4 regions of the Cronobacter sp. 153480017-3 genome follow, and region 2 is predicted to be linked to each of the others. Evidence: predicted binding sites of a transcription regulator. Region 2 holds the regulator's gene; each other region holds the start of a gene.
What was found. Region 2 encodes PurR, which represses purine synthesis genes. Its sites were predicted from a motif close to CANGCAAACGTTTGCNTG; they were not measured.
Positions count from the first base shown of each region.

Region 1: ACUW6V_RS16220 (nucleoside-specific channel-forming protein Tsx) is a predicted target of PurR. The motif match lies at 5,554-5,571, and genes of this name have one in related genera.
Region 3: tusA (sulfurtransferase TusA) is a predicted target of PurR. The motif match lies at 3,946-3,963, and genes of this name have one in related genera.
Region 4: cvpA (colicin V production protein) is a predicted target of PurR. The motif match lies at 2,442-2,459, and genes of this name have one in related genera.

Region 1 covers NZ_JBSEYN010000007.1:142,629-150,329, forward strand. Annotated here, with positions in the region: gene tgt (tRNA guanosine(34) transglycosylase Tgt) at 1-1,122, shown strand, start outside; gene yajC (preprotein translocase subunit YajC) at 1,144-1,476, shown strand; gene secD (protein translocase subunit SecD) at 1,504-3,351, shown strand; gene secF (protein translocase subunit SecF) at 3,362-4,333, shown strand; gene ACUW6V_RS16220 (nucleoside-specific channel-forming protein Tsx) at 4,527-5,405, opposite strand; gene ACUW6V_RS16225 (DUF3251 domain-containing protein) at 5,746-6,306, opposite strand; gene nrdR (transcriptional regulator NrdR) at 6,461-6,910, shown strand; gene ribD (bifunctional diaminohydroxyphosphoribosylaminopyrimidine deaminase/5-amino-6-(5-phosphoribosylamino)uracil reductase RibD) at 6,914-7,701, shown strand, end outside.
Region 2 covers NZ_JBSEYN010000014.1:30,914-38,614, forward strand. Annotated here, with positions in the region: gene ACUW6V_RS20165 (PTS sugar transporter subunit IIC) at 1-780, opposite strand, end outside; gene cfa (cyclopropane fatty acyl phospholipid synthase) at 975-2,123, opposite strand; gene punC (purine nucleoside transporter PunC) at 2,412-3,587, opposite strand; gene punR (DNA-binding transcriptional activator PunR) at 3,699-4,610, shown strand; gene purR (HTH-type transcriptional repressor PurR) at 4,628-5,653, opposite strand; gene cydH (cytochrome bd-I oxidase subunit CydH) at 5,945-6,034, shown strand; gene ACUW6V_RS20195 (MFS transporter) at 6,297-7,463, shown strand; gene ACUW6V_RS20200 (C40 family peptidase) at 7,532-7,701, opposite strand, start outside.
Region 3 covers NZ_JBSEYN010000004.1:160,822-168,522, forward strand. Annotated here, with positions in the region: gene zntA (Zn(II)/Cd(II)/Pb(II) translocating P-type ATPase ZntA) at 1-346, shown strand, start outside; gene ACUW6V_RS11535 (TRAP transporter large permease) at 613-1,899, opposite strand; gene ACUW6V_RS11540 (TRAP transporter small permease) at 1,911-2,420, opposite strand; gene ACUW6V_RS11545 (TRAP transporter substrate-binding protein) at 2,469-3,452, opposite strand; gene tusA (sulfurtransferase TusA) at 3,640-3,885, opposite strand; gene ACUW6V_RS11555 (7-cyano-7-deazaguanine/7-aminomethyl-7-deazaguanine transporter) at 4,091-4,756, shown strand; gene ACUW6V_RS11560 (DcrB family lipoprotein) at 4,830-5,387, shown strand; gene ACUW6V_RS11565 (MFS transporter) at 5,426-6,616, opposite strand; gene ACUW6V_RS11570 (AI-2E family transporter) at 6,764-7,701, shown strand, end outside.
Region 4 covers NZ_JBSEYN010000006.1:89,513-97,213, forward strand. Annotated here, with positions in the region: gene ACUW6V_RS14360 (UbiX family flavin prenyltransferase) at 1-230, opposite strand, end outside; gene purF (amidophosphoribosyltransferase) at 342-1,859, opposite strand; gene cvpA (colicin V production protein) at 1,899-2,384, opposite strand; gene dedD (cell division protein DedD) at 2,617-3,339, opposite strand; gene folC (bifunctional tetrahydrofolate synthase/dihydrofolate synthase) at 3,329-4,597, opposite strand; gene accD (acetyl-CoA carboxylase, carboxyltransferase subunit beta) at 4,668-5,588, opposite strand; gene ACUW6V_RS14390 (DedA family protein) at 5,739-6,398, opposite strand; gene truA (tRNA pseudouridine(38-40) synthase TruA) at 6,424-7,236, opposite strand; gene ACUW6V_RS14400 (aspartate-semialdehyde dehydrogenase) at 7,236-7,701, opposite strand, start outside.

The DNA.
Region 1 (7,701 bases), on a different contig from region 2:
TTCGAACTTGATACGACCGATGGCCGCGCGCGCCGCGGCCGCCTGGTATTTGATCGCGGCGTCGTGGAAACCCCGGCGTTTATGCCCGTGGGCACTTACGGCACCGTCAAAGGCATGACGCCGGAAGAAGTGGAAGCCACCGGCGCGCAGATTATCCTCGGCAATACCTTTCACCTCTGGCTGCGTCCAGGCCAGGAGATCATGAAGCTGCACGGCGACCTGCACGATTTTATGCAGTGGAAAGGCCCGATCCTGACCGATTCCGGCGGCTTCCAGGTCTTTAGCCTGGGCGATATTCGCAAAATTACCGAGCAGGGCGTGCATTTCCGCAACCCGATCAACGGCGATCCTATCTTCCTCGACCCGGAAAAATCGATGGAGATCCAGTTCGATCTCGGTTCTGACATCGTGATGATCTTCGATGAGTGCACGCCATACCCGGCAGACTGGGACTACGCGAAGCGCTCTATGGAGATGTCACTGCGCTGGGCGAAACGCAGCCGCGACCGCTTTGACAGCCTCGGCAACAAAAACGCGCTGTTCGGCATTATTCAGGGCAGCGTTTACGAAGATTTACGCGATATCTCCGTGAAAGGTCTGGTAGAGATAGGCTTTGATGGCTACGCTGTCGGCGGCCTGGCTGTCGGTGAGCCGAAGGAAGATATGCACCGCATTCTTGAGCATGTCTGCCCGCAGATCCCGGCGGACAAGCCGCGCTACCTGATGGGGGTGGGCAAGCCGGAAGATCTGGTCGAAGGCGTGCGTCGCGGCATTGATATGTTCGACTGCGTTATGCCAACGCGCAACGCGCGTAACGGCCATCTTTTCGTCACCGAAGGCGTAGTGAAAATCCGCAACGCGAAGTACAAAAGCGATACGGGGCCGCTGGATCCTGAGTGTGATTGCTATACCTGTCGCAATTATTCACGCGCCTACTTGCATCATCTTGACCGTTGCAACGAAATACTGGGCGCGCGGCTTAATACCATTCATAACCTTCGCCACTATCAGCGCTTAATGGCTGGTTTACGCAAGGCTATCGAAGAGGGTAAATTAGAGCACTTCGTCGCGGATTTCTACCAACGCCAGGGGCGGCCGGTGCCACCGTTGAACGTTGATTAATTTAATAATGAGGGAATTTGAATGAGCTTTTCTATTTCTGACGCGGTAGCCGCTGGCGGTGCGCCGGCGCAGGGCAGCCCGATGTCTCTGATCCTGATGCTGGTCGTGTTTGGTCTGATTTTCTATTTCATGATCCTGCGTCCGCAGCAGAAGCGTACCAAAGAGCATAAAAACCTGATGAACTCCATCGCCAAAGGGGATGAAGTGCTCACTAACGGTGGTCTGGTGGGTCGCGTGACCAAAGTAGCGGAAAACGGCTACATTGCTATCGCTCTGAACGACACCACCGAAGTGGTTATCAAGCGTGACTTCGTCGCAGCCGTCCTGCCGAAAGGCACCATGAAGGCGCTGTAATTCATTGTTTTCCCAAAGGGAACTGCCGTGTTAAACCGTTATCCTTTGTGGAAGTACCTCATGCTGGTCGCCGTGCTTATCGTCGGCCTGCTTTATGCACTTCCCAACCTGTATGGTGAGGATCCGGCTGTTCAAATCACTGGCGCGCGCGGCGTCGCCGCCAGTGAGCAAACGCTGATCCAGGTCCAGAATACGTTACAAAAAGAAAAAATTTCCGCGAAATCTGTGGCTCTGGAAGAGGGCGCAATTCTTGCGCGCTTTGACTCCACCGATACTCAGCTGCGCGCTCGTGAAGCGCTGATGAGCACGATGGGCGATCAATTCGTCGTCGCGCTTAACCTCGCGCCTGCCACCCCACGCTGGCTTACCGCTATTTCCGCCGAACCGATGAAACTGGGTCTCGACCTGCGCGGCGGCGTTCACTTTCTGATGGAAGTGGATATGGACACCGCGCTTGGCAAGCTCCAGGAACAGAATATGGACAGCCTGCGCAGCGATCTGCGCGAGAAGGGGCTGAGCTGGACGAACGTGCGTAAAGCCGATAACTACGGCGTGACGATTCAGTTCCGTGACAGCGATATCCGTGACGCCGCGGTCTCTTATCTGACGAGCCGCCATCGCGACATGGTTATCTCAAGCCAGGGCGATAACAGCCTGCGCGCAGTGATGTCTGATGAGCGTCTGCGCGAAGCGCGTGAATATGCCGTTCAGCAGAACATTAACATCCTGCGTAACCGCGTGAACCAGCTGGGCGTAGCCGAGCCGCTGGTGCAGCGTCAGGGCGCTGACCGCATCGTGGTTGAGCTGCCGGGTATTCAGGATACCGCTCGCGCGAAAGAAATCCTCGGCGCGACCGCGACCCTGGAATTCCGTCTGGTTAACAGCTCTGTTGACCGTTCAGCCGCCGCGGCAGGCCGTGTTCCAGGCGATTCTGAAGTGAAGATGACCCGTGAAGGCCAGCCGGTTGTGCTGTACAAACGCGTTATCCTGACCGGTGACCATATTACCGATTCCACCTCCGGCGTTGATCAGTACAACATGCCGCAGGTGAATATTTCGCTCGACAGCGCGGGCGGTAATATCATGTCTAATTTCACCAAAGACAACATCCATAAACCGATGGCGACGCTCTTTGTGGAATATAAGGACAGCGGTAAGAAAGACGCCAACGGCCGCAGCATCCTGGTAAAACAGGAAGAAGTGATCAACGTTGCGACGATTCAGGCGCGTCTGGGTCAGAACTTCGTGATTACCGGCATCGACAACCCGAACGAAGCGCGTCAGCTTTCGCTGCTGCTGCGTGCGGGCGCGCTGATTGCGCCGATTCAGATTGTGGAAGAGCGCACCATCGGCCCGACGCTGGGTATGCAGAACATCACTCAGGGTCTGGAAGCATGTCTGGCGGGCCTCGCGGTCTCCATTCTGTTTATGATTCTGTTCTATAAGAAGTTCGGTCTTATCGCCACTACGGCGCTGCTGGCAAACCTGGTGCTTATCGTCGGCATTATGTCGCTGCTGCCGGGTGCGACGCTCACCATGCCGGGTATCGCGGGGATTGTGTTAACCCTTGCGGTCGCGGTGGATGCGAACGTGCTGATAAACGAGCGTATTAAAGAAGAGCTCAGCAACGGCCGTTCAGTGCAGCAGGCGATTGACGAAGGTTACCGTGGGGCGTTCAGCTCGATTTTCGACGCCAACGTCACGACGCTGATTAAGGTCATTATCCTGTACGCAGTGGGGACCGGCGCGATTAAAGGGTTTGCTATCACGACCGGTATCGGCGTGGCGACCTCCATGTTCACCGCTATTGTCGGTACCCGTGCCATTGTGAACCTGTTGTACGGCGGCAAACGCATCAACAAGCTGTCTATCTGAGGAGTGCGTTGTGGCACAGGAATATACTGTTGAACAATTGAACCACGGCCGCAAAGTCTATGACTTTATGCGCTGGGACTACTGGGCCTTCGCCATTTCCGGCCTGCTGCTTGTCGCCTCTATTGTGGTGATGGGCGTACGCGGGTTTAACTGGGGTCTCGATTTTACCGGCGGTACGGTTATCGAGATTGGCCTGGAAAAACCGGCGGATCTGGATGTAATGCGCGAGTCGCTGGTAAAAGCGGGCTTTGAAGAGCCGCTGCTGCAGAACTTCGGCAGCAGCCGCGACATCATGGTTCGTATGCCGCCTGCCCAGGGGGAAACCGGCGGTCAGGCACTCGGCACCAAAGTGGTGAACGTCATTAACCAGGCCACTGGCCAGAACGCGGCGGTAAAACGTATCGAGTTTGTCGGCCCGAGCGTAGGCGCTGACCTCGCTCAGGCGGGCGCGATGGCGCTGCTGGTTGCGCTGCTCTCCATTCTGGTTTACGTCGGGTTCCGCTTTGAGTGGCGTCTGGCGGCTGGTGTGGTTATCGCGCTGGCGCACGACGTCATTATCACCATGGGCGTGCTGTCGCTGTTCCGGATTGAGATTGACCTGACCATCATCGCCTCGCTGATGTCGGTTATTGGTTACTCGCTCAACGACAGCATCGTGGTTTCTGACCGTATTCGTGAGAACTTCCGCAAGATCCGCCGCGGAACGCCTTACGAAATCTTTAACGTGTCACTGACCCAGACGCTGCAAAGGACGTTAATCACATCCGGTACGACGCTTGTCGTGATCCTGATGCTTTATCTGTTCGGCGGCGCGATGCTGCAGGGCTTCTCGCTGACCATGCTTATCGGTGTCTCTATCGGTACGGCGTCGTCCATTTATGTCGCTTCCGCTCTGGCGCTGAAGCTTGGCATGAAGCGTGAACATCTGTTGCAGCAGAAGGTGGAAAAAGAGGGCGCGGATCAACCGTCTCTCCTGCCGTAATCGCGCAGCAACGTGATACGTTAATAAAACCGCAGGTTCAGGCCTGCGGTTTTTTTTCGCCTCGATAAGGGATAAAGAGGGCAGAAGAGGCGGTGTTCGTACATCTGTGGCGGTTAACTCCAGTGCGCGATAATCAACGCCCATAAAAAAGCCAGCAGAGGCTGGCTTTTTCACAGGTTCAGCGGGGTAAGGTTTAGAAGTTGTAACCTACCACTAGGTAACCGCCCCAACCCGTAGTGCGGGTGTTATAGTTAGTGAAGGCTAACTGCGCATCGTCATTCCACTGACCGCCGTTGTGCCAGTAACGCGCGACCACGGAGTAGTGCCAGTGATCGTAATTCAGCGCCAGAATATGGCTGGAGGCGATGGAATCGTTAGTGCGGGATTTCACGCCATTGAGCGCATAACCGCTCTTATCGCCGAGGTCTGAACCCCAGTCAAAGTTGGTGAAACCGATATAGCTCAGGTTGCCGCCCCACAGCTGGGTGATCGGCACGAAGTATTTCACTTTAAAGCGGTAGCCGTCCCACTCGTTCTGGTTTTCTGCACCGTAGTTCTGCCACTGGTATTTGGCATAAACGTTCAGGGAGAGGCTCATCGGCAGGCCAGTGTCGATATCGGTACCAAGACCCATATACCAGGTGCTCTGACGGCCAGAAGCGTTGCGGCCCATATCGTAGATATAGTTATTCGCGAAATACCACTCTTTGAACGGGCCAAACGCCAGGCTGGTGCCGGTCAGCTTATCGATAGAGAAGCGCGGTTCGATCTCCACAAACAGCGGGGAACCGTGGTTCCAGATCCCTTTAGCATCGGAGTTACCACCGAAAAAGACCGGGGCGTCCGCGTAACCGTAGAAATCAAACCAGTCTTTTTTGGCGAACGCTTCATATTCCAGATAGGTATCGTTGCGGATGGTCGGTCCGAAGCGTGTATGGTAGCTGCCCACCACGTTAACGCTCTGGTGCCACCAGTCGGAAACAAACTCACTATTGCTGGTTTCTGCCGCGCCGGCAGTAAAAGAGGTGGAGAGCGCCAGGGCTGCACCGGCAGCTAAAACAATTTTTTTCATAATAGAGCCACTGTTTTCAGGAAATCCCCATTTCTGGGTGGAGTAATGCTTTCGCGCAACGCGGATAAACCGCCGCCGCATAAATTGTGCTGCCTATTATAAGTATCCAGCCTCACAAAAATATGTGGCGTTTCACATTCTTGTCATGTACGTAATCGATTGCGTTCACGTTTGCGTACATCGGAACGCGGATTCTAGCGGCATAAGGGAACTAAGCCAACTCCTGTTACACCATTTTTGCGAAGCGGCAGGGAATAAATGAGGAATTTACGGCGCGAGAAAAGCAAGAAAAGCGAGCGGCGCGAATGTAACAAACTCCGCGCCACAGATGCTGAGGCACTCAGGGCGCGACGACGGCGTCACCGGCGATAAGCGGCTGGATATCATGCACGCGGATAAAGCCCAGTTGCTCTGGCGTGATGTCGGTCAGCGTCAGGTGAATGGAAACATCACTCGGCGCCAGCGTGCTGGCAGGTGCGCTGAACGGCTGGTTCTGCACGTTCACTTCCTGGTAATTGTCGGTTGTACCCTGTAACTTGCCCCATTCGACGGTGCCGGTAAAGGCGGGCAGCGCCTCACTGGATTCGCTCTGGATAAACAGCGTCGCCTGTGTGCCGTTCGCGTCCGCCGTGACGTTGCGTAGCGACATTTTCAGCATACCGAGCTGGCTGCTTAAGCGAGCGGGCGTGTTGGAGCCCGGCAGCAGATAAACACCGCTTTTCGATTTCACATTCAGTGCGTTCTGCTGCGTGATTTTGACAGTCTCCTGCTTGAGCTTCGTCATCTCCTGATTGAGCGTGCTGACATTCTGGTGCATCTGGCGTACTTCGCTCTGCGGGGCGCAGGCGCTTAAGGCCAGTGCGCTGGCGACGATAGACCATTTCAGATAACGTGTTGTCATTGTTCGCTTTTCCTGAAAGAGTGGCGGTCTTTTTATGGTAGAGCGTAACGGGGCATCCGGCATAGCGCCTTTGTCTCAAAAAGGTTGCGTCTTTGTAGTCCCGCCAGTTCAGGGTAAACTGTTGTTCAGTTAACTTTTTCAGTCAGGAAGCGCTATGCATTGCCCGTTCTGTTTCGCCGTTGACACTAAAGTGATCGATTCCCGCCTGGTGGGAGAAGGCTCCTCGGTGCGCCGCCGCCGCCAGTGCCTGGTGTGTAATGAACGTTTCACGACCTTTGAAGTCGCGGAACTGGTCATGCCGCGCGTGGTGAAAAGCAACGACGTGCGCGAGCCTTTTAATGAAGACAAACTGCGCAGCGGCATGCAGAAAGCGCTGGAAAAACGCCCGGTCAGCTCCGATGACGTGGAGATGGCCATCAACCATATCAAATCCCATCTGCGCGCGACCGGCGAGCGCGAGGTGCCGAGCAAACTTATCGGCAATCTGGTGATGGAGCAGCTTAAAAAGCTCGATAAAGTCGCCTATATCCGTTTTGCCTCGGTCTACCGCAGCTTTGAAGATATCCGCGAATTCGGCGAAGAGATCGCCCGCTTACAGGATTAACCGATGTCTGACGAATTTTACATGGCGCGCGCGCTTAAGCTCGCGGGCCAGGGACGTTTTACCACGCATCCGAATCCGCGCGTGGGCTGCGTGATTGTTAAAGATGGCGTAATCGTCGGCGAAGGCTTTCATCTGCGCGCCGGCGAGCCGCATGCCGAAGTGCATGCGCTGCGCATGGCAGGCGACAAGGCGCGCGGTGCTACCGCGTATGTCACGCTTGAACCCTGTAGCCACCACGGACGCACGCCGCCGTGCTGCGATGCGCTGATTAACGCGGGCGTCGCGCGCGTTGTCGCGGCAATGCAGGACCCGAACCCGCAGGTGGCGGGCCGGGGCCTGTACCGTCTTCAGCAGGCGGGCATTGAGGTCAGTCATGGCCTGATGATGAGCGAGGCCGAAGCGCTTAATAAAGGCTTTCTCAAGCGTATGCGCACCGGTTTTCCGTTTATTCAGCTCAAGCTCGGCGCGTCGCTTGACGGCCGCACGGCGATGGCGAGCGGCGAAAGCCAGTGGATAACCTCGCCGCAGGCGCGTCGCGACGTGCAGCGTCTGCGCGCCGAAAGCCATGCTATCCTCACTACCAGCGCCACGGTGCTGGCCGACGATCCGTCAATGACCGTGCGCTGGGATGAGCTCGGCGAAGAGACGCAGGCGGTATATCCACGTGAAAACCTGCGCCAGCCGTTGCGGATCGTGCTCGACCGCCAGAATCAGGTGACGCCCGCGCACAAGATTGTCAATCAGCCCGGCGAGACGTGGCTTGCCCGCGCCTGCCCGGACGACACCGTCTG
Region 2 (7,701 bases):
CATCCAGAATGGGTTCATAATGCCGGTGACGATCAGCGCGCCGTGAATACCGGCAAACCACAGGATCTGGCAGATCAAAACGGAAATCAGAATGGCCGGGAGGGAGTCAGACGCCGCGACCAGCGGTGAAAGCAGGTGCATAATCGCTTCCGGCAGGATCATGCCGGTGGTGGATTCAATGATAAGGTTAAGCGGATGAAGCGTAAGGACAATGACCACGACCGGGATCAAAATCTCAAACGAGCGCGCGACGCCGGTCGGCACCTCTTTTGGCAGGCGGATAGTAATGTTGTGGCGCTTCAGAAAGGCATACATTTCGCTCGCGTAAATCGCGGTAATAAGCGCGGTGAAAATGCCCTGACCTGAGAAATACTGCGTGGAAATTTGCCCGTCTTTATAGGGCGCCGCCACCAGCAGAAAGGCCATAAACGCCAGCAGGCCGGTCATGATAGGGTCAAGCTTATAGTGCTTGCCAAGACTCGCGCCAATACCGACCGAGATAAAAAACGTCATGACGCCCATGCTGAGATTAAACGGCAGCATCAGCTGCTCGCGATATTTCAGCGATAGATCGAGCCATGCGCGACAAAAGCCAATTTGCGTATCCGGCGAGAAAGGCGGGAAGATAAAAACCAGCAGAAACGAACCGATAATCATAAACGGCAGGGCGGCAAGGAAACCGTCCCTGATAGACACCACGTGACGCTGCGACCCCATCGCACCCGCCAGCGGTGTAATTTTATTTTCAATAACATGGACCATACTCTGGTACAGACTCATGACATGTTTCCTTAATCAGGCAGAGGGAATAGCGCTCAGTTTGAAACAAAACGGAAACCGGTTTCCATGTGTCTGTCACCTGATTGCTGCCGGGATCACTTTTATCGAAGGAAACGTCGCGAAAGCGTGAGAAATATCACAAAGCGAGGAAGAGAGAGTGGCAAAAAGCCCCCGGCATGCGCCGGGGTGGACGCTTAACGGGCGACGCGCAGGCCGTTTTCCACGCCGCGGCTGAAGACCACCTGCCACAGCTGGATATCCCGCGCGCGGAAGGCACCCGCACAGGCGTTGAGATAATAGGTAAACATGCGTTTAAAACGCTCAGAATAGTTATCCGCAATTTCCGGCCAGGCGGCCAGGAAGCGCGCATACCAGGCCATCAGCGTTTTATCGTAGTCCGCCCCGAAGTTATGCCAGTCTTCCATCACGAAGTGCGGCTCGCTGGCGGCGGCTATCTGGCGCGCCGAAGGCAGGCAGCCATTCGGAAAGATGTACTTATCAATCCACGGGTCGACGTTGTTATCGGTTTTCCGTGAGCCGATGGTATGCAGCAGGAAAAGCCCGTCGGGCTTGAGATTGCGGTCGGCAACCTCAAAATAGGTGGCGTAGTTTTTCGGACCAACATGCTCAAACATGCCTACCGAGACGATGCGGTCAAACTGCGAATCGAGATCGCGGTAATCCTGCAACAGAATGGTGACATCCAGCCCCTGGCAGCGTTCCTGCGCCATTTTTTGCTGCTCGGCGGAGATGGTCACGCCGGTGACCGATACGCCATAATGGCGCGCGGCAAACGCTGCCAATCCGCCCCAGCCGCAGCCGATATCCAGCAGCGTCATGCCAGGCTTAAGCTGAAGTTTTTCGCAGATAAGTTTTAACTTCGCCTGCTGGGCGTCTTCCAGGTTGTCCGCCTCTTTCCAGTAGCCGCAGGAGTACTGCATGTACGGGTCGAGCATGCGGCTGAACAGATCGTTGCCGAGATCGTAATGCTCTTTGCCGACAATCCAGGCGCGTTTTTTGGTTTGCAGATTGAACAAACGGGCACCAAGAATACGCAGCGTATCTTTCAGGTGACGTGGCAGTTGCTCTTCCAGCCCCGCGCGCAGCACTTTAGTGAAAAAGAGATCGAGCCGCTCGCACTCCCACCAGCCATCCATATAGCTTTCGCCAAGACCGAGGGAACCTTCCTGTAACACCCGTTTAAAAAAGTCAGGATTTTTCACCTGAATGTCGGAAGGAGCAGCGCCGTTAACGGCGATCCCGGCCCGGCTGAGCAGTTCAGTTGCGATGCGATACCAGTGGTTGTCCGGTATGCTGACTTCTTCTATACACGATGAACTCATAGCTTCTCCATCACTGATGTGATCAGAACCTTCAAACAGCGTAGTCGCAATTTTCGGTATGTGAGAAATATCACGGAAAGGTCCGCGAGCCTGATATCCGACGTAGAACAGAGGAAGGGAGATGACCCTTGCCAGAAATGTCATTCCAAATAAAAACGGGAGCCAGCAGCTCCCGTTACTACATAATATTTATGCTAATTATCGTAGAGCCGCGAACCAGTATAGGCCTCGCTTTACGATGATTCAACTGTTGACCGTTAGCAAGCTAATCACAAAAATTTCATATTTTCACGCGGCTGATGATTGCGTAAACCGTTGACGACCACGCAACCGAAAGCCGAGGCCCGCCAGCACCACTGTCGCCAGCATAACGCTGGTGGTTGACAGCAGCGCGGTCGCGACCAGCCACGACACCACCAGGCTTGCCACAAAACAGAGTCCAAGCTGGAGCGTGTTTTGCAGCGCGGCGGCGCGTCCGGTGGCCTGCGGGAACGGCAGCAGCGCAGCGGCGACCACGATAGGGTAAATCGCCCCGTTCGCCATCGCCATCAGGCAGAAGGGAATAAGCAGTGTGGTGAGCGTAACGGCGTCGCTTAACCCCACGAGCCAGGTGGCGAGCACGCTCAGCGCGAAGCCTGCCAGCAGCCACGGCAGCAGCGTTTCGCCATTCCATTTTTGCAGCGCACTGCGACAGCCATAGCCGCCAATCAGAAACGCTATAGTTTGCGGCACGTAGCTCAGTCCTATTACCGCCGGGCTGTAACCCATCTCATGCAGAATAAACGGCGAACCGGTGAGCCAGGCGAAGAAACTGGCGGAGCAGGCAGCATAAATCAGCACATTGCCGCTGTAGACGCGCGAGCGCAGCAGCATCATAAAGCTCAGCGGCTCGCCGCCTTTATTGCCCTGAGGCGCGCCGGAGGGCAGACGCAGGGCCGGAATCATCAGCGCCACCGTAATGGCAAACAGCACCAAAAAAATCGCCTGCCAGGAAAAGTGATTCAGGATCCAGCTGCCGAGCAGCGGTGCCAGGGCCGGAGAAAGCCCCACCAGCGGCATAATAGTCGCGAAGATACGACGCGCCTGCTGCGCCGGGTAGCGGTCGGTTACCAGCGCCTGCCAGCTTACCGCAGCGGAACAAACGCCCACGGCCTGAATAAAGCGCAGGGCCAGCAGCGCGCCCGCGCTCTCTACCCAGACGGTGCCAAGGCAGCCAAGCGCGAAAATCCCAAGCCCCGCCAGCAAAACCGGACGACGGCCAAAACGGTCAGAAAGCGGGCCCCAGACGAGCTGCGCCAGCGCGAAACCGGCCAGGAAAAGGCTCAGCGAGGCGCTGATAGCCGAAGGGGCTGTGTGCAGATCCGCTTCAATAACGGCGAACGCGGGCAGGTACATGTCGGTCGCCAGAAAACCGAGCACGCTCAGCCCGGCCAGCCAGCAAAGAAATCCTTTATCAGGTCGCATCACATTAACTCACTTCTTATTACGCGAAAGAGCCAGGAGTGTACGGAGTGCAATTCCGCTTGTGAAACGCTAATATTTGCCCATTCCATTCAAAAAATTTGCAGGCAGATAATGTGGTCTGAATATTCCCTGGAAGTGGTGGACGCCGTGGCGCGCACCGGCAGCTTTACCGCAGCCGCCGCAGAACTGCACCGCGTGCCTTCTGCCGTCAGCTATACGGTACGTCAGCTTGAGGAGTGGCTTGCGGTATCGCTCTTCGAGCGCCGCCATCGCGATGTGGTTCTGACGCCTGCAGGAGCCTGGTTTCTGCGCGAAGGGCGTTCTGTCATCAAAAAAATGATGATCACCCGTCAGCAGTGCCAGCAGATCGCCAACGGCTGGCGCGGGCAACTTTCCATCGCGGTGGATAATATCGTGCGCCCGGAACGCGTCCGGCGGCTGGTGCTTGATTTCTACCGGCACTTTTCCGATGTCGAGTTGCAGGTTTCACAGGAAGTCTTTAACGGCGTCTGGGACGCGCTGGCGGACGGGCGCGTGGAACTTGCCATCGGCGCCACACAGGCGATCCCGGTCGGCGGGCGCTTCGCGTTTCGTGATATGGGCATGCTGAGCTGGCGTTGCGTCGTGGCGCACCATCATCCGCTGGCACAGCTCGCGGGCGCGCTCAGCGACGACAGGCTGCGCGATTACCCCTCGCTGGTGCTGGAAGATACATCGCGATCGCTGCCCAAGCGCATTACCTGGCTTCTGGATAACCAGCGGCGCGTGGTGGTGCCGGACTGGCACTGCGCCGCCGATGCGCTCAGCGAGGGGCTCTGTATCGGCATGGTGCCGACGCATTTCGCGAAGCCATGGCTCGATAGCGGGGAGTGGCGCGCGTTGACGCTGGAAAACCCGTTCCCGGACGCCGCCTGCTGTCTGACGTGGCGGCAAAGCGACGCCTCGCCCGCGCTGCGCTGGCTGCTCGATTATCTGGGGGACAGTGAAACGCTGAACACGGAGTGGCTGCGGGAGCCGCAATAATACGGCTCCCGGAAGGATTAACGGCGATAGTCGCGGAACGGGCCGTCCGCCACCGAGCGGCGTTCGATCAGGCGCGGATGCACCTCGATGGTCTGCGACTCTTCGCGCTTATTCACGATGCGGTCGAGCAGCATATTGAACGCAGTCTGGCCGAGCGTCTCTTTTGGCTGATGGATAGTCGTCAGCGCCGGGCTAAAGAAACGCGCGTTGCGTACGTTGTCGTAGCCGATGATTGAAATATCCTGCGGCACGCGCAGGCCCATTTCATCGGCGGCGCAGATAGCGCCCATCGCCATGATATCGCCGCCGCAGAACACGGCAGTCGGGCGCTGCGGCTGCGAGAGGATCTGCTGCATGGCGCGGTAACCGGATTCCGGCTCGAAATCGCCCTGCACAATCCAGTTTTCCGGCACTTTAATGGCCGCTTCTTCCAGCGCTTTCATAAAGCCTGAGAAACGCCCGACGCCGGTGTTACGCTCAAGCTGCCCCGGAATCACGCCAATATCACGATGGCCGCGCTCGATAAGATAACGCCCGGCGAGGTAACCGCCCTGGAACGCGTTATCGATTACCGAGTCGGTAAAATCGGCTTTCGCTTCACCCCAGTCCATCACCACCATCGGGATATGACGGTACTCTTCAAGCGTGGAAAGCAGCGGCTGCGGGTATTCCGAGCACATCACCAGCAGGCCGTCGACGCGCTTTTGCGCCATCATAGACAGATACGCGCGCTGCTTTTCCAGATTGTTATGCGCGTTGCCCAAAATCAGCGTATAGCCTTTGGCGAAGCAGCTGTTTTCAACGGCTTCGATAATTTCCGCGAAATAGGGCGCTTCGCTACTGGTCGCCAGCAGCCCGATAGATTTGGTGTGATTCACCTTCAGGCTGCGCGCCACGGCGCTTGGCGAATAGTGTAATTCTTTGATAGCCGCCCAAACCGCATTGCGCGTCTCTTCCGCCACAAAACGGGTTTTGTTAATCACATGTGAGACTGTTGTTGTGGAAACGTTGGCTCGCTTCGCGACGTCTTTAATTGTTGCCATTAATAATCACTCCAGACCCCTGGCTGAGCCCTGCAAAATCACGGGTTAATCGTTTGCCTGTACACACCCCTGACTGCCGCGAGGGGAGTGCGGCATGCCGGGAAACGCGACATTTTTCGTGAGGAGGGGTCGATGGCCGGTACCGAATAAAGTAGCGACGAATTTTGGCTTATCTTTATCGAAAGGGGAAGAGGGAAAACGCATATCTGGTTAAATGTCGCAGGATTTTTCGGCCCGTTTATGCAAAAATGCGCACTACCTGTTTTTTATGGGGTCTTTAAGGAGAATACCATGAGTACCGATCTGAAATTTTCGCTGGTCACGACGCTGGTTGTACTGGGCCTGATTGTGGCGGGCGCATTTACCGCCATTCTGCATTAAGCGACAGGCGGGAGCGCACCTGTTCTCCCGCTTTCTTAAACTTTTCTTGCGTTTAAGCGCCGATTCCCCGCTGTTTTCTTTCTTTTTCCCGTTATTCCCTTTAGATTCGCTAATAACAATTAGCGCGTGTTCTTAACAGCTGCGCAATAATATTTTGCTGTTTTTGTCACTTATCTTTTCTGATTGAGAGTGTCATCCTTTTCTGCATCCTGCTGTAACGTCGGGCGTTCCCGGCGCTGTTGTACAATTTCTGGAGCAATGAATGAAAGTCAATTTTCCGTTACTGGCACTGGCTATCGGTGCTTTTGGCATTGGCACGACCGAGTTTTCCCCGATGGGGTTGTTGCCGGTCATAGCGAACGGCGTCAACGTCTCCATTCCGGCCGCCGGTATGCTGATTAGCGCCTACGCGGTCGGCGTGATGGTAGGCGCACCGCTGATGACGCTTTTACTGTCGCACCGCGCACGGCGTAGCGCGCTGATTTTTCTGATGGCGATTTTTACGCTCGGTAACGTGCTGTCAGCACTGGCACCGGATTATATGACGCTGATGGCCTCGCGTATTCTCACCAGCCTTAACCATGGGGCGTTCTTCGGCCTCGGCTCGGTGGTTGCGGCAAGCGTCGTGCCGAAGCATAAACAGGCGAGCGCCGTCGCGACGATGTTTATGGGCCTGACCATTGCCAATATCGGCGGCGTGCCGGCGGCCACCTGGCTTGGTGAAACCATCGGCTGGCGAATGTCGTTTCTGGCGACGGCCGGTCTTGGCGTGGTGGCGATGGCGAGCCTCTGGTTTTCCCTGCCAAAAGGCGGCAGCGGCGAGCGCCCTGATGTGAAAAGCGAACTGGCCGTGTTGATGCGCCCGCAGGTGGTGAGCGCGCTGTTGACAACCGTGCTCGGCGCGGGCGCGATGTTTACGCTCTATACCTATATCGCGCCGGTTCTGCACCACATCACTGATGCCAGCGCGGCGTTCGTCACCGCCATGCTGGTGCTGATTGGCGTCGGGTTTTCCATCGGCAACTATCTGGGTGGCCGCCTGGCGGACCGCTCGGTGAGCGGCACGCTGAAAGGCTTCCTGATGCTGCTTATCGTCATTATGGCGGCTATTCCGTGGCTTGCGAAAACGGAAATCGGCGCGGCGGTGAGCATGGTGGTATGGGGGGCTGCGACTTTCGCGGTAGTGCCGCCGCTGCAGATGCGCGTGATGCGTGTCGCCAGCGAAGCGCCGGGCCTGTCCTCATCTGTGAATATCGGGGCGTTTAATCTCGGTAACGCACTTGGCGCGGCGGCGGGCGGGGCCGTTATCCATGCGGGCTTCGGTTATAGCGTAGTGCCAGTGATGGGCGCGCTGATTGCCGCACTCGGCCTGCTGCTGGTGCTGATCTCCAGCCGTAGCGAGGCGCAAATGGCGTGCAGCGCTGAATAATGCATGCTGCCATATAAAAGAAAACGGAGAAGGGTGACCTTCTCCGTTTTTTTGTGAGGATAAATCGATTAACGAATAGTGCGCGGCGTCATCACCCGGCGCGCGCCGACATAGTGACGCTGCCAGTAATCTTCGCTCAGCGACGTTATCTGGATTTCCTGGCCGCTGCGCGGTGACTGAATAAATTTGCCGTTACCGACATAGACGCCGACGTGATCGGCGGTGCCACGGCCCTGAG
Region 3 (7,701 bases), on a different contig from region 2:
CCGCGCGCCGCTGGCGGTGGTCGGCGACGGTATTAACGACGCGCCTGCGATGAAAGCCGCGACCATCGGTATTGCGATGGGCAGCGGCACCGATGTGGCGCTGGAGGCCGCCGACGCGGCGCTAACGCACAACCGGCTGGCGGCGCTGCCGGAGATGATCGCGCTTGCCCGCGCCACGCACCGTAATATTCGTCAGAACATCGCGATTGCGCTGGGGTTAAAGGCCGTTTTCCTGGTGACGACGCTGCTCGGGTTGACCGGCCTGTGGCTGGCCGTGCTGGCCGATACGGGTGCGACGGTGCTGGTGACCGCCAATGCGTTAAGGCTGTTGCGTAAACGCGGCTGACGGGGAACATGGAACATGGTGGGTGCGCTTCGCTTACCCACCCTACGTTCAGGGCGGAAGGTTGATACGGTGGGTGCGCTTCGCTTACCCACCCTACATTACAGCGGCCCGAATACTCGTAGGGCGGGTAAACAACGTGCACCCGCCATCTCAACGGCGCTTACCCACCCTACATTACAGCGGCCGGAATATTCGTAGGGCGGGTAAACGAAGTGCACCCGCCACCTCAACACCCGCCACCTCAACCTGAACACCCGCCACCGCCCTTACATCATCCCTAACACTCGCGGCAGCCAGAGCGAAATGGCCGGAATGTAAGTCACCATCGCCAGCACAATAAGCAACACGCCATAAAACGGCAGCATGGCGCGCACCACGGTTTCGATATTCTTCTTACTGACGGCGCTCGCCACAAACAGCACCGAACCCACCGGCGGCGTAATCAGCCCGATCCCAAGGTTCACCATCATGATCATCCCGAAATGCACCGGATCGATGCCGAGTTGGTTAGCGACCGGCAACAGCACCGGCGTCAGGATCAAAATGATCGGCGCCATGTCCATCAGCGTGCCAATCAACAGCAGCATAATGTTGAGGTACATCAGGATGACGTATTTGTTATCCGACAGCGTCGTGAAGAATTCTGTAATGCGTGTCGGCAGTTGCATATAGGTCATCACCGCGCCGAACGCTGCCGCAAAGCCGATTAAGATCATCACGATCGTCACCGTTTTCACGGTGCGGAACATCAGCTTCGGCAGTTCGCTCCATTGGTAATCGCGGTAGATAAACATCGTCACGAAAAACGCCCACAGGCACGCCACCGCCGCCGATTCCGTCGCGGTAAACACGCCGGTCAGAATGCCGCCCAGAATAATCACGACCGTCATCAGCCCCCACAGCGCATCGATGAAAATTTTCAGCGCCTGCCTGAGCGGGATCCGCTCGCCTTTCGGGTAGCCGCGCCGCCGCGCAAACGCGATGCAGAGCACCATCAGGCTCAGCCCCAGCAGCAGCCCCGGCAACACGCCCGCGATAAACAGCGTCGCGATAGACACGGTGCCGCCCGCCGCCAGCGAATAGATAACCGAGTTATGGCTGGGCGGAATAAGAATCGCCTGCACCGAGCCGCTCGCCGTGACCGCCGCGGCGTATTCGCGCGGGTAGCCTTTCTTTTCCATCTCCGGGATCATCACGCTGCCGATAGATGCGGTATCCGCCACCGACGAGCCGGAAATCGCGCCGAAAAACGTCGAGGCGACAATATTTACCAGCGACAGCCCGCCGCGGATAAACCCCACAAACAGATAGGCGAAGTTCACCAGCCGTCGGGCGATGCCGCCTTCGGCCATAATCGCGCCCGCCAGGATAAAAAACGGGATCGCCAGCAGCGTGAATTTGTTAACGCCGCTGGTTATCTGGATCATCAGCGCCTCCAGCGGCAGATCTATCCAGAGCGCGCCCACGATGGCGCTCAGGCCCACCGCGAAAGCGACCGGCATCCCGAGCGCCAGCAGCGCCGCCAGCGTGGCCAGTAAGATAAATGCGTCCATAACGTTCCCCGCTAGCTATGGTTGCCAATGAGCACGACCGGGCGGTTCTCCTGAGAACCCCACAGCAGCCGCTCGATGACGAACAGAATCATCACCGCCGAGCCGATGGGCAGCGGCAGATAACTTTCTCCTGATGTAAGCACCGGAAATTCCGCGACGGGCTGTTCCCACAGCTCCATACACAACAGGGCGCTGTAGTAAAACATCACCACGGAAATGATGAGCATCAGCAGATCGACCACGCGCGCGCAGACCCGCTGCGCGAACGGCGGCAGGCGATCGGTCAGCATGTTCACCGCAATATGCGAGCCTGCGCGGTAGCCCACCGCCGCGCCGATAAAGGTAAACGTCACCATACAGATAATGGCGACCGGCTCAGGCCAGGACTCACCCCGGTTGAGCACGTAACGCGAGAAAATCCCTATCGGGATCACGACCGTCATGATCAACAGCGCGAACCCGGCCACCATCATGGCGAGCAGGTACAGGCGATCCATCCAGATCAGAAAGAATCGGGACATAAACACTCCGCAGCGGATGAGGTGCCGGGGCCAGCCCGGCGTTAGACGTTATTTGACGTCGGCGATGGCTTTCATCAGATCCTGATGCTTCGCGCCATACTGGTCGCGCACCGGCGCGGTCGCGTTAACGAAAAACGCTTTATCGATGTCGTGGAACTGCACGCCGCCCGCTTTCATTTTGTCGAGCGCCTGTTTGTTATAGGCATTCCACAGCTCGCGCTGTTCCATTTGCGCCTCGCGGGCGAGCGTCAGGATTTTCTGTTGCTGCTCAGGTTTTAGCTTGTCCCATTTCACTTTCGAGTAGAGCAGCATTTCGGGGATGATGAAGTGGCCGCTCAGGGTGTAGTGCTTCGCGACCGGCAGGTAGTTGTGCGCGATATAGGTCGGCGGGTTATTTTCCGCGCCGTCGATAACGCCGGTTTGCAGGCCGCTGTAAACTTCGCTCACGCCCATCGCCACCGCATTCGCGCCCATCGCTTTCAGCGTGCCGATGGCGACCGGGCTACCCTGTACGCGGATTTTCATGCCCTTGAGATCGTCCGGCTTCACGACCGGATTTTTGGTGATCAAATTGCGGGTGCCGGAGTCCATCCAGCCTAAAAAGACCAGCCGCGATTTCGGGTTGCTGGTGAGTTTATCGCCGATTTGTTTGCCGATATCGCCATCGATGACCTTGTGCATATGGTCTTCGTCACGAAACACGTAAGGCAGTGTAAAAACCTCGATCTCCGGCAAAATCGCGGCAACCGGTGCCATTGAAACGCGGATCATGTCGATTGCGCCCATCTGCGCCTGCTCTATCATCTGCTTTTCATCGCCCAGCACGCCGCCCGGAAACGTTTTAATTTCCAGATCGCCGTTGGTTTGTTGTTTTAACTTTTCACCCATGTTTTGCACGGCGACAACGTTCGGGTAGCCCTGCGGGTGAACATCGGCCGCTTTAATCACTTGCGCATGGAGAGCGGGCGCCAACAGCAGTGACGCGGTGGAGAGGCAAAGACCGGCCAGCGCCGGGATAAATCGCTTTTTCATCGGGTCGCTCCAGAGGATAAGGACAGGCTAGTTATAAAACGGTGTTTTGATTTGTCGGTTATAAACTAGACGACGTCCTGTAAAGGCAGGGTGAAGCGCCTCACAAAAGCAACAACTTTGAAACAAAGGTTTAAAAAGAATGTGACGTGAGTTCAGAAAGCCGCATGCGCGCGGCTTACGGCAGGAATTATTGATTTTTACGCAGCAGATAACGATACGGCAGCGTTTCAGTTTGCGAGGCTACCAGCTCGTGTTCCATAAAGCGGCAGAATCCAGGAATATCGCGCGTCGTCGCCGGATCATCGGCCACGATCAGCAGCGTTTCGCCGGGCTGCATATTACGCACGGTTTTACGCACCATCATTACCGGCTCAGGGCAGCGCAGCCCGAGGGCGTCCAGGGTGTGGTCAGGGTTGGCGAACAGATCGGTCATGCTTGTCTCGGCGTTGTCAAAAACCGCCTTAGTTTACCCCCCGTTTTTTGTGACGCAACTCATGTGAACGATTGCGTTAAAATTAACCATTGCATTGGCGAGACAAAGCAGTATTATGCGGCGGCTTTTGCGCAAACGCGCTGCGTCTGCCTTAGCATGAAGATGAACTGGGTTCCCTCACCCCAACTAACAAAAAGGTCACAATATGACGCCCTTTACTCCTGGTCAGCGCCGCAACGCGCTCGTCTGGCTTTCGTTGTTTCATTTGCTGGTGATCACCTCCAGCAACTATCTGGTGCAGCTGCCCGTCTCCATTTTTGGTTTTCATACCACCTGGGGCGCGTTTAGCTTTCCGTTTATTTTCCTTGCCACCGATCTGACCGTGCGCATTTTTGGCGCGCCGCTGGCTCGTCGCATTATTTTCGCCGTGATGGTGCCTGCGCTGCTGGTCTCCTACGTGATCTCCTCGCTGTTTTATATGGGGAGCTGGCAAGGGTTTGGCGCGCTGTCGCACTTCAATCTGTTCGTCGCGCGCATCGCGACCGCCAGCTTTATGGCCTATGCGCTCGGGCAGATCCTCGACGTGCATGTGTTTAACCGCCTGCGCCAAAGCCCGCGCTGGTGGCTGGCGCCGGGCGCGTCGCTGCTGCTCGGCAACGTCAGCGATACGCTGTCGTTCTTCTTTATCGCCTTCTGGCGCAGCCCGGACCCGTTCATGGCCGAACACTGGATGGAAATCGCGCTGGTGGACTACACCTTCAAGGTGCTTATCAGCCTGGTGTTCTTCCTGCCGATGTACGGCGTGCTGCTGAATATGCTGTTGAAAAAGCTGGCGGATAAATCCGATTTCCACGTGCTGCAGCGCGGTTAAAGGTTCACGGAATTTCTTGTGTTAAGATGCAGGGATGGGTCGTGTTGACCGTCTCTTGTAAAGGAATAAGCGAATGCGCAATCTGGTGAAATATGTCGGTATTGGCCTGCTGGTGATGGGGCTTGCCGCCTGCGATAACAAAGACAGCAACGCGCCGGCCAGCGCCGGTGCCTCACAGAGCGAAGCCTCCGGCCAGCCGGTCAGCCTGCTGGACGGTAAACTGAGCTTCTCCCTGCCGTCGGATATGACCGATCAGAGCGGTAAAGTAGGCACCCAGGCGAACAATATGCACGTCTACTCTGACCAGACCGGCCAGAAAGCCGTGATCGTTATCGTCGGCGAGAAAAGCCAGGAATCGCTGGAAGTGCTGGCGAAGCGTCTGGAAGATCAGCAGCGCGCCCGCGACCCGCAACTGCAGGTCGTGACCAATAAAGCGATTGAAATCAAAGGCCAGAAGATGCAGCAGCTCGACACCGTCATCTCTGCCAAAGGCCAGACCGCTTACTCATCCGTGGTGCTGGGCAATGTCGATGACAAACTGCTGACCCTGCAAATCACGCTGCCTGCCGATAACCAGCAGCAGGCGCAGAGCACCGCAGAGAACATCATCAACACCATCGTGGTGAAGTAATCCGCAGTAAAAATGACGCTTAAAACGCGGCCTGCCCTTTACGGGGCGGGCCGTTTTTTTAGCTGTACGCTCAAGAGAATGGCGAGCAGCACCAGCCCCGCCGCCGCCAGATAGATCGCCGGTACGCCCGCCCAGGCCATCAGCACGCCCGCCGCCGGGCCGGTTATCCCGAGCGACAGATCCATAAACAGCGTATAGGTGGCGAGCGCCGCGCCCTGATTACTCTGGGGCACCGCTTTCACCGCCACGACGCCAAGCGCCGGGAAAACCAGCGAGAACCCTGCGCCTGCGAGAAACGTCCCCGCTTTCGCCATCCATGGCTCCACCGCCAGCCCAACCATCAGCAACCCGACCGTTTCCACCACGCCGCAGATAAGCGTCACGTTAATGCCGCCCAGCCGGTTAATCGCGTTAGGGAATAACAAGCGTGTGCCGACAAACGCGCCGCTGAACAGCGTCAGGGCGAACGCCGCGCCGTCCCAGCCCTTCGCCTGATAGAATAGCGTAATAAACGTGGCGATCACCCCGAAACCAGAAGTGGTGAGCGCCAGCGCCATGCCGAACGGCCAGACCTTGCCGAGCACCGCGCGAAACGGCAGCGGTTTACCCTTGCTCGCCTTCACGGCCGGGCGCGGCAGCGCTAACACAATGCCAAGCAGCGCAACGCCCATAATGACGCCCGCCACCAGCGGCAGGCCGCCCTGGCGGTACAGCAGGGCACCGAGCGGCGCGCCCACGGCCATCGCGCCGTAGGTGACCACGCCGTTCCAGGAGATCACTTTACCGATGTGCGTCGAGCCGACCACGCCGACGCCCCAGAGCGTCGAGCCGGTTCCCGCGCAGCTTTGCCCAAAGCCCAGCACCACGCGCCCGAGACACAATAGCGCCAGCGACACCAGCGGCGCGCCGGCCCCCCACCACGCCAGAAAATAGCTCGCGCCGCTCAGCAGACAGCCGGACATCCCGACGATCACCACGGTTTTCGGCCCCCAGAGATCGGCATAACGCCCCGCATGAGGACGGCTTATCAGCGTGGCGATATACTGAAGGCTGATAACCAGCCCCGCCCAGAACGGGCTAAACCCCATCACATCATGGACATAGCCCGGCAGTACCGCGAGCGGCAGGCCGATGGTCAGAAAGGTAGCGAAATTGAAGATAACGATGGAGACGATTTTCAGGTTCAGCCGTAAGCCGCTTAATGCGGGTTCGGCGCTTACATCCGGCATGACATTTCACTTTTTTGGCAACAGCGGTAGCGTCAGTATAAACCTGAAATTTCCTTCAACGGAAACGCCCGCGTTTCAGACTTCCTCCCTGCGGCGCAATGCCCATTGCACACTACACTAAGAAAGCCCTCATCAAAGGAATTGGTTATGATTGGTCCACAACGACCCCAACCCCAACAAGATAAAGTCGGCCTGCATATGCTGCAAAAGCTGGCGGCGCTGGTGATTATTCTGGCCGGTATTCACGCCGCCGCGGATATGATTGTTCCGCTTCTGCTGGCGCTGTTTCTGGCGATTGTGCTCAACCCGCTGGTGACCTGGTTTATGCGCCGCGGTTTTCGCCGCCCTGTCGCGATTACTATCGTCGTGTTTGTGATGCTGATAGGCCTGACGCTTCTGCTGGGCGTGCTGGCGGCGTCGTTTAATGAATTTGTCGCGTTAATGCCGAAATATAATAAGGAACTGACGCGAAAACTGCTGCATCTTCAGGAAATGGTGCCGTTTATGCACCTGCATCTTTCGCCGGAGCGTATGCTGCAACGCATGGATTCCGACAAGATGATGACCTTCGCCACGACGCTGATGACGCAACTCTCCGGCGCGATGGCTAGCGTCGTGCTGCTGGTGATGACCGTCGTTTTTATGCTGTTCGAAGTGCGCCACGTGCCTTATAAGCTGCGCTTTGCGCTCTCAAATCCGCAACTGCATATCGCCGGGCTGCACCGCGCGTTAAAAGGCGTCAGCCACTATCTGGCGCTGAAAACGCTCATCAGCCTGTGGACCGGCGTGATCATCTGGCTCGGCCTGACGCTGCTCGATATCCAGTTCGCGCTGATGTGGGGCGTGCTCGGGTTTCTGCTCAACTACATTCCCAATATCGGCGCGGTGCTCTCGGCAATCCCGCCCATGATTCAGGCACTGCTGTTTAATGGCGTGTATGAGGTGGTGATGGTGGGGGTGCTGTTCTCGCTGGTGCATATGATTCTGGGCAATATCGTCGAGCCGCGCATGATGGGCCACCGCCTCGGGATGTCCACGATGGTGGTGTTCCTCTCGCTGCTGTTCTGGGGGTGGTTACTTGGGCC
Region 4 (7,701 bases), on a different contig from region 2:
AACGAGCCGGAAGAAACGCTGGCAGCGATATCGCGCGCGTCGTGATTCACATCAGCCAGCGCCTGAACATCGCGCACGCTCATATCGGTTTCAAGCGACAGCGTCTGACGCGCCGCCTGGCTCATGATGAGATGCGTTTCCACCTCTGCCACCGACTGAAGCGTCTGCAACAGCCGGATGCCATAAATTGCGCCGCTGGCGCCAGAGATGCCGACAATGATTTTTTTCATGGAGTTATCAGGAAAAGGAGCACTGAGCGAGACTTTGCCGCAAGACGCGGCGAGATGCAAACGGGGATTTCGCCCCTCGCGTTGCGCAAGGGGCGACGGCACGGGGAAAGATTAGCCTTCGTTGTGCATCTCTAAGTTTTCGACTTCGTTCTGGCGCATGACCGCTTTGGCGTCGTCGTTACGCAGGGATTCAAGGTATTCCAGGTACTGGTGATCGACATCTTTGGTGACGTAAACGCCGTTAAAGACCGAGCATTCGAACTGCTGAATATCCGGGTTCTCGGCGCGTACGGCTTCGATGAGATCGTCGAGATCCTGGAAAATCAGGCCGTCTGCGCCGATGATCTGGCGGATTTCATCTACTTCGCGGCCGTGAGCGATAAGCTCGTTGGCGCTCGGCATGTCGATACCGTAGACGTTCGGGAAGCGAATTTCCGGCGCGGCGGAGGCCAGATAGACCTTCTTCGCGCCCGCCTCGCGGGCCATCTCGATAATCTGCTCGGACGTGGTGCCGCGCACGATGGAATCATCCACCAGCAGCACGTTTTTATCGCGAAACTCGGCGCGATTAGCGTTCAGTTTGCGGCGCACCGATTTACGGCGCAGATGCTGTCCCGGCATGATGAAGGTACGGCCGACGTAGCGGTTTTTCACAAAACCCTGGCGGTAGGGTTTGTTAAGAATGCGCGCGATTTCAAGGGCGATATCGCAGGAGGTTTCCGGGATCGGGATCACCACGTCGATATCCAGATCTTCCCACTCGCGGGCGATTTTCTCGCCGAGCTTTTTGCCCATTTCCACGCGAGCGCTGTAGACGGAAATCTTGTCGATAAAGGAGTCCGGGCGCGCGAAGTAAACATACTCAAACAGGCACGGGTTGCTGACCGGGTTGTCAGCGCACTGGCGCGTGAAGAGCTGGCCTTTTTCGCTGATATACACCGCTTCGCCAGGCGCTACGTCGCGCAGGAACTCAAAGCCCAGCGTATCGAGCGCCACGCTCTCGGACGCCACCATGTACTCGGCGCGGCCGTTACCGGCGTCGCGTTTGCCAAGCACCAGCGGGCGAATGCCGTTAGGGTCGCGAAACGCTACCATGCCGTGGCCGATGATCATCGCCACACACGCGTATGCGCCGCGGATCAGGCGGTTCATCGCCGCGATGGCCGCGAAAATGTTGTCCGCTTCCAGCGGGTAGTGACGGAAGTTATCCAGCTCGCTGGCGAAAATATTGAGCAGGATTTCAGAATCTGAGGTGGTGTTGATATGACGGCGCTTCTCTTCAAAGAGCATTTTGCGCAGTTCATGGGCGTTCGTCAGGTTGCCATTATGGGCAAGCGTAATACCGTAGGGCGAGTTCACATAGAACGGCTGGGCTTCGGAGGCGCTGGAGCTGCCTGCCGTCGGGTAGCGTACATGGCCGATACCCATATTGCCCTGCAGACGCTGCATGTGGCGGGCTTCGAATACATCATTCACCAGGCCGTTCGCTTTACGCAGACGGAAGCAATTATTCGCATCGATGGTGATGATGCCTGCGGCATCCTGCCCGCGGTGCTGAAGCACCGTTAACGCGTCATAAATCGACTGGTTGACCGGCATAACACCGGCGATCCCGACAATACCGCACATGTTGTCTTTTCCTCAATTCAAAGACCGCCCCCGGCACGATTACCGGGGCAGGAAACTTGACGAGCTTTGCAGATAGTCAAAGAACCATCTGATGATGAAACTGAACTGCGGGATGAGCTGCGACTTTTGCCAGTCCTCGCTTTTGGACAGGCCCGTGAAGGTATCAAGAAAGAACAGAATGGCGGCGACAATCAGCACGCCCCGCAAGGCGCCGAAACAGATCCCCAACACCCTGTCTGTACCCGACAGGCCGGTTTTCTCCACCAGCGCGCCAATCACATAGTTGACTATCGCACCGACGATAAGCGTCGCGATAAACAGCACCGCGATAGCAATCCCATTACGTACCAGTTCGTCTTCAAAGCCGGTGAACCAGACTGCCAGGTAAGTGTAGTAATGACTGGCGACAAAGAAAGCACAGCCCCAGGTGACCAGCGACAGCGCCTCTCTCACGAAGCCGCGGATGAGGCTGACCAGACACGAGAAACCCACTACTGCAATGATGGCGTAATCTATCCAGACCATGAATGTGTCCCACGATAAAACGCCCTGACATCCGGTTCGGGGCGCATTCTAACAGAAAAAGAAAACGTTTGCGTAGGGATTTCCTTTCCACGCGTTAATAAAAAATGGCGTTGAAAAAATCTTCAACGCCATCCGTCCGTTACGCCCGCGGGCGGCAAAAAAGCGCCGTAAGCGGGCCGTCTGTGGCGCGATGCGGTTTCTCGATGCGCCTTTAAAAAAGACGCCAGACCGCTTAATTCACGCTGTAATTCATTATTACGCCGTTAAGCCCTGACAGGCTGTTCAGCTCGCCAAGCGACGATTTTAACTTATCCTTCGACGCCTCCGGCCCTACCAGAATGCGGGTGATTTTCCCTTGCACCGGCGTGGACGGCGACGTATACGCCCGATAACCCGCCGAGCGCAGTTTGCCGACGATTTCATTGACTTTATCGGCGTTTTTCAGCGCACCGAGCTGCACGACATACGCCTTGCCCGCAGGCGGCGTTTGCGGTTTCTCCGGCGGCGCGGTTTTCGCAGGCGCGGGCGCTTCGGCCTCGCTCACCATCGCAAGCTGCTCGTCGGTTTTATCGCGTTGCGGCTTGCTCTGGGGCTTATCGGCAGTCCGTGTTTTCGCAGGCTCCGTCGCTTTAGGCTTCGCAGGCGTCACCGGCACTTCATCCAGATCCGCGCCGGTATCGGCAGGCAGTCGCGTGGTGTCTATCGACGTCGCCGCCGCGTTACCGGCTCTTACCTCTTCCGCCGCGCCTTCCGGCGGCTGAGACGGCAGCGCCTGCGTCGCGGCCGGCAGCATATCCGGCTCGTCGCGATCGCCAGGTTTCGGCACCAGCGGGATCGCCGCGAACTCATCCTGATAATGTTTTTTCTGGCCGTCCAGCAGCCCTGGCAGCACGATAACGCCCAGCGCCACCAGCACAATTGTGCCGACTAATCGGTTCTGAAACTTACTCGCCACCTCGTCTCCCCGCGTCCATCTCTTCCATTACCGCTGCGACGGTATGAAACGACCCGCATACCAGCACCGTATCGGCGGGCTGCGCGTCGGCCAGCGCCGCGTGCCAGGCCTGCGCCACGCTATCAAAGACAGCGCTGGCCTGCAGATGTTCCGCAAGCTCTTCGGCGCGGGCGCCGCGCGGCCCGTCCAGAGGGGCACAATACCAGCTATCCACGACCCTCTCCAGACAGGCGAGCGTTCCGGCGATATCTTTATCATGCAGCATGCCGATAACGGCCAGCACGCGCCCGGCGGATGGCGACTGCGCGAGCCGCTGCGCCAGATAGCCCGCCGCGTGCGGATTATGGGCCACATCCAGAATGATGCGCGGGGCCTCGCTCACAATCTGGAAACGCCCCGGCAGCGCGGCGCGCGCGATGCCGTCGCGGTAAGCCTGCTCGCTAATCGCAAGACCGCTTGCGCGAAGCGCGGCGAGCGCAGTCGCCGCGTTAGGCTGCGGCACCTGCGGCAGCGGAAGATGAATCAGTTCGCCGTCGCCATCACTAAAGCGCCAGCCGTCGCGTTCCGCCTCATAGCGCCAGGCGTCGTTCACACAAAGCAGCCGTGCGCCCTTCTCCTGCGCCACCTGCGCGATGGTGTGCGGCATATCCGTCTCGCCCACGACCGCCGGTTTGCCCGCGCGGAAAATACCGGCTTTCTCGCGCCCGATGCTTTCACGATCCGGACCCAGCCAGTCGGTATGATCGAGCGCGATGCTGGTGATGACCGCCACATCGCAATCCACCAGGTTGGTGGCGTCCAGACGCCCGCCGAGCCCGACTTCGAGGATAACGACATCCAGCTGCGCCTGCTTAAAGAGCCACAGCGCGGACAGCGTGCCATACTCAAAGTACGTGAGGGACGTTTCACCACGCACGGCTTCAATCTCCGCAAAGGCGGCGGTATGCTGGCTTTCGGCAAGCTCCTCGCCCTGCACGCGCACGCGCTCGGTGTAGCGCACCAGGTGCGGCGAGCTGTAGACGCCCACGCGATAGCCTGCCGCCATCAGCACCGCTTCGAGCGTGCGGCAGGTGGTGCCTTTGCCATTAGTGCCCGCGACGGTAAAGACAAACGGCGCGGGTTTCGCCACATCAAGCAATGCCGCCACGCGCGAGACGCGCTCAAGGCCCATGTCGATGGTTTTACCGTGCAGGTTTTCCAGATAAGAAAGCCACGTGGCCAGAGGCGACGTGGCTTGGGGAAGGTGTTGCTTTTCCATGATGCCCGTATCCTGGTTACGGTTCATAAACAAGAAGGGCAGTGCCTTATGGCCCTGCCCTTCATGACTATCAGGCCTCGTGATCCTGGTCCGGTACCGGCGGCACGACCACCGCTTCACGCGGCGCGTCCGGGCTTGGTGCCGGAAGGTTCATCAGCTTCGCCAGAATGCTGGCAAGCTTGAGGCGCAGCTCCGGGCGACGCACGATCATATCGATAGCGCCTTTTTCGATCAGGAACTCACTGCGCTGGAAGCCAGCAGGCAGTTTTTCGCGCACGGTCTGCTCGATAACGCGCGGGCCGGCGAAGCCAATCAGCGCTTTCGGCTCGGCGATATTGAGATCGCCAAGCATCGCGAAGCTCGCGGAAACGCCGCCCATGGTCGGGTCGGTCAGCACGGAGATGTACGGCAGTCCACGCTCCTGCATTTTCGCAAGCGCCGCGGAGGTTTTCGCCATCTGCATCAGCGACATCAGCGCTTCCTGCATTCGCGCGCCGCCGGAGGCGGAGAAGCAGATAAGCGGGCAGTTGTCTTCCAGCGCCTGCTCAACCGCACGCACGAAACGCGCGCCCACGACGGAACCCATTGAGCCGCCCATAAAGGCGAACTCGAACGCCGCCGCAACAACCGGCATACCGTGCAGGGTGCCTTTCATCACCACCAGCGCGTCTTTCTCGCCGGTTTCCTTCTGGGCGGTGGCCAGACGATCCTTGTATTTTTTGGAATCACGGAACTTCAGCACATCTTTCGGCTCAAGCTCACTGCCCAGTTCCACCAGCGACCCTTCGTCTAACAGGCTGTGCAGACGGTCGCGCGCCGCCATGCGCATGTGGTGATCGCATTTCGGGCAAACCTCAAGGTTACGCTCCAGTTCGGCGCGGTAGAGTACCTGGCCGCAGCTGTCGCACTTGGTCCACACCCCTTCCGGGATGTTTGCCCTGCGAGTGGGAGTAATATTGCTTTTATTGAGAATTCGTTCAATCCAGCTCATTGATAACCTTTCTGCCTGAACCTGGTCGATGCCAGTTTTTCTGTGGGGGCGCATAATGCCATTATTGCCTTCCACAGACCATAAATGGTGCTCATTAAACCATAACGGCCCGCAACTTTGGATAAAAAAGTGGTCGAACCGCCAGAGGGCTTATTTTGTCTGGCGCGCCGCGGCGCGTTTGTGACGCACCACTTCATATACGCCCGGCAATACCGAGAAGACGATAATAGCGACGATCAGCAACTTCAGATTGTCCTGAATAAACGGCATCGCGCCAAAGAAGTAGCCCGCGTAGGTAAACAGCAGAACCCACAACAGCGCGCCCACCACGTTATACAGGGCAAAATGACGATAGGACATATGCCCCATCCCGGCGACGAACGGCGCGAAAGTGCGCACGATCGGCACGAAGCGGGCGAGGATAATCGTTTTACCGCCGTGACGCTCATAAAACGCATGCGTTTTATCAAGATAGCTCTGACGGAAGATTTTTGAATCCGGGTTGCTGAAAAGCCGCGCGCCAAAGAGTCGGCCTATAGTGTAGTTCACCGCGTCGCCGAGTATCGCCGCGATAACCATTAAAAGCGCCATCAGGTGCACATTGAGATCGTTGGACGGCAGCGAAGAGAGCGCGCCCGCCACAAACAGCAGCGAATCACCTGGCAGAAACGGCGTCACGACAAGCCCCGTTTCGCAGAACAGGATCAGGAACAGGATCGCGTATACCCAGATCCCGTACTGCGCCACCAGCTCCGCCAGATGCACGTCGATATGTAAAATAAAATCAATCAGAAAGCGAATAATGTCCATACTGGTTCTTCTTCCCCGACTGCTGTCAGTCAGCTAAAAAAAGTGGGCCCATCGGCGGCTTTGGAAGCTCAAACTGCGCCGGATAATCCACCGACACCAGATAGAGCCCTTCCGCTTTCGCCGTCGCTGCCGCAAGCGTTCTGTCCTTAGCCGCCAGCAGTTCTGCCATCCAGCTCTCCGGCTGGTTACCGCAGCCTATTTCCATCAGGCTGCCAACGATATTACGCACCATATGATGCACAAACGCGTTAGCCTTGATATCCACCACAATGTACGCCCCGAAGCGCTCAACGTTGATATGCATCAGGTTGCGCCAGGGCGTGCGGGACTGGCACTGCACCGCGCGAAACGAGGTAAAGTCGTTTTCGCCGATAAGACACTGCGCCGCCCGGTGCATACGCTCTGCGTCCAGCGGCAGGTGGTAATGCGTCACCCCTTGCGAGAGCACCGCCGGTCGCAAACGGTGATTATAGATAACGTAGCGGTAACGGCGAGCCGTGGCGCTGAACCGGGCGTGAAACTCTGCGGGCACATCTTTCACCCAGCGCACCGCGATGTCACCAGGTAAATTCGCATTTACGCCGAGCGTCCAGGCGGCATCCTTGCGGATGGCGGTGGTTTCAAAATGCACCACCTGTCCGGTGGCATGCACGCCCGCGTCGGTACGGCCCGCGCAGAAAACGTTAACCGGCTCGTTCGCCACCTGCGAGAGTGCTTTTTCAAGCTTCTCCTGAACGCTGCGCACTTCCTGCTGACGCTGCCAGCCGTAATATTTACTGCCGTCGTACTCAATGCCAAGCGCGATTTTAACTACCGGCTTTTCCAGACTCTCCGACATCAGTACAGGTACTCCTGCAGCAGTTTTTCCGCCGTTTTGATGGCCATCAGCGCGCCGCCGAAGCGCACGTTATCAGCGACCGACCAGAACTGGATCTGCTCCGGCATGCCGTAGTCGTTACGCACGCAGCCGATGGAAAGATGCACGCTGCCGGAGGCGTCGCCCACCTGCGTCGGATAATCGTTCTCTTCAGAGAGCGCGATGTCCTGATCGCGCTCCAGCGCGTCGCGGGCTTCTTCCGCTGCGAGCGGGCGCAGCGCTTCGAAATTCACCATCTGGGCATGGCCGTAAAACACCGGTGCCTGTACGCTGGTGACGGAAATCATCAGGCCTTCGTCCTGTAACACCTTGCGGACTTCATCCACCAGACGGCGATCCTGGCGCACGCTGCCTTCGCGGTCCGGCAGCAGCGGCAGCATGTTGAACGCCAGCTGGCGGCCAAAATGATCGTCTTCATCGACCGGC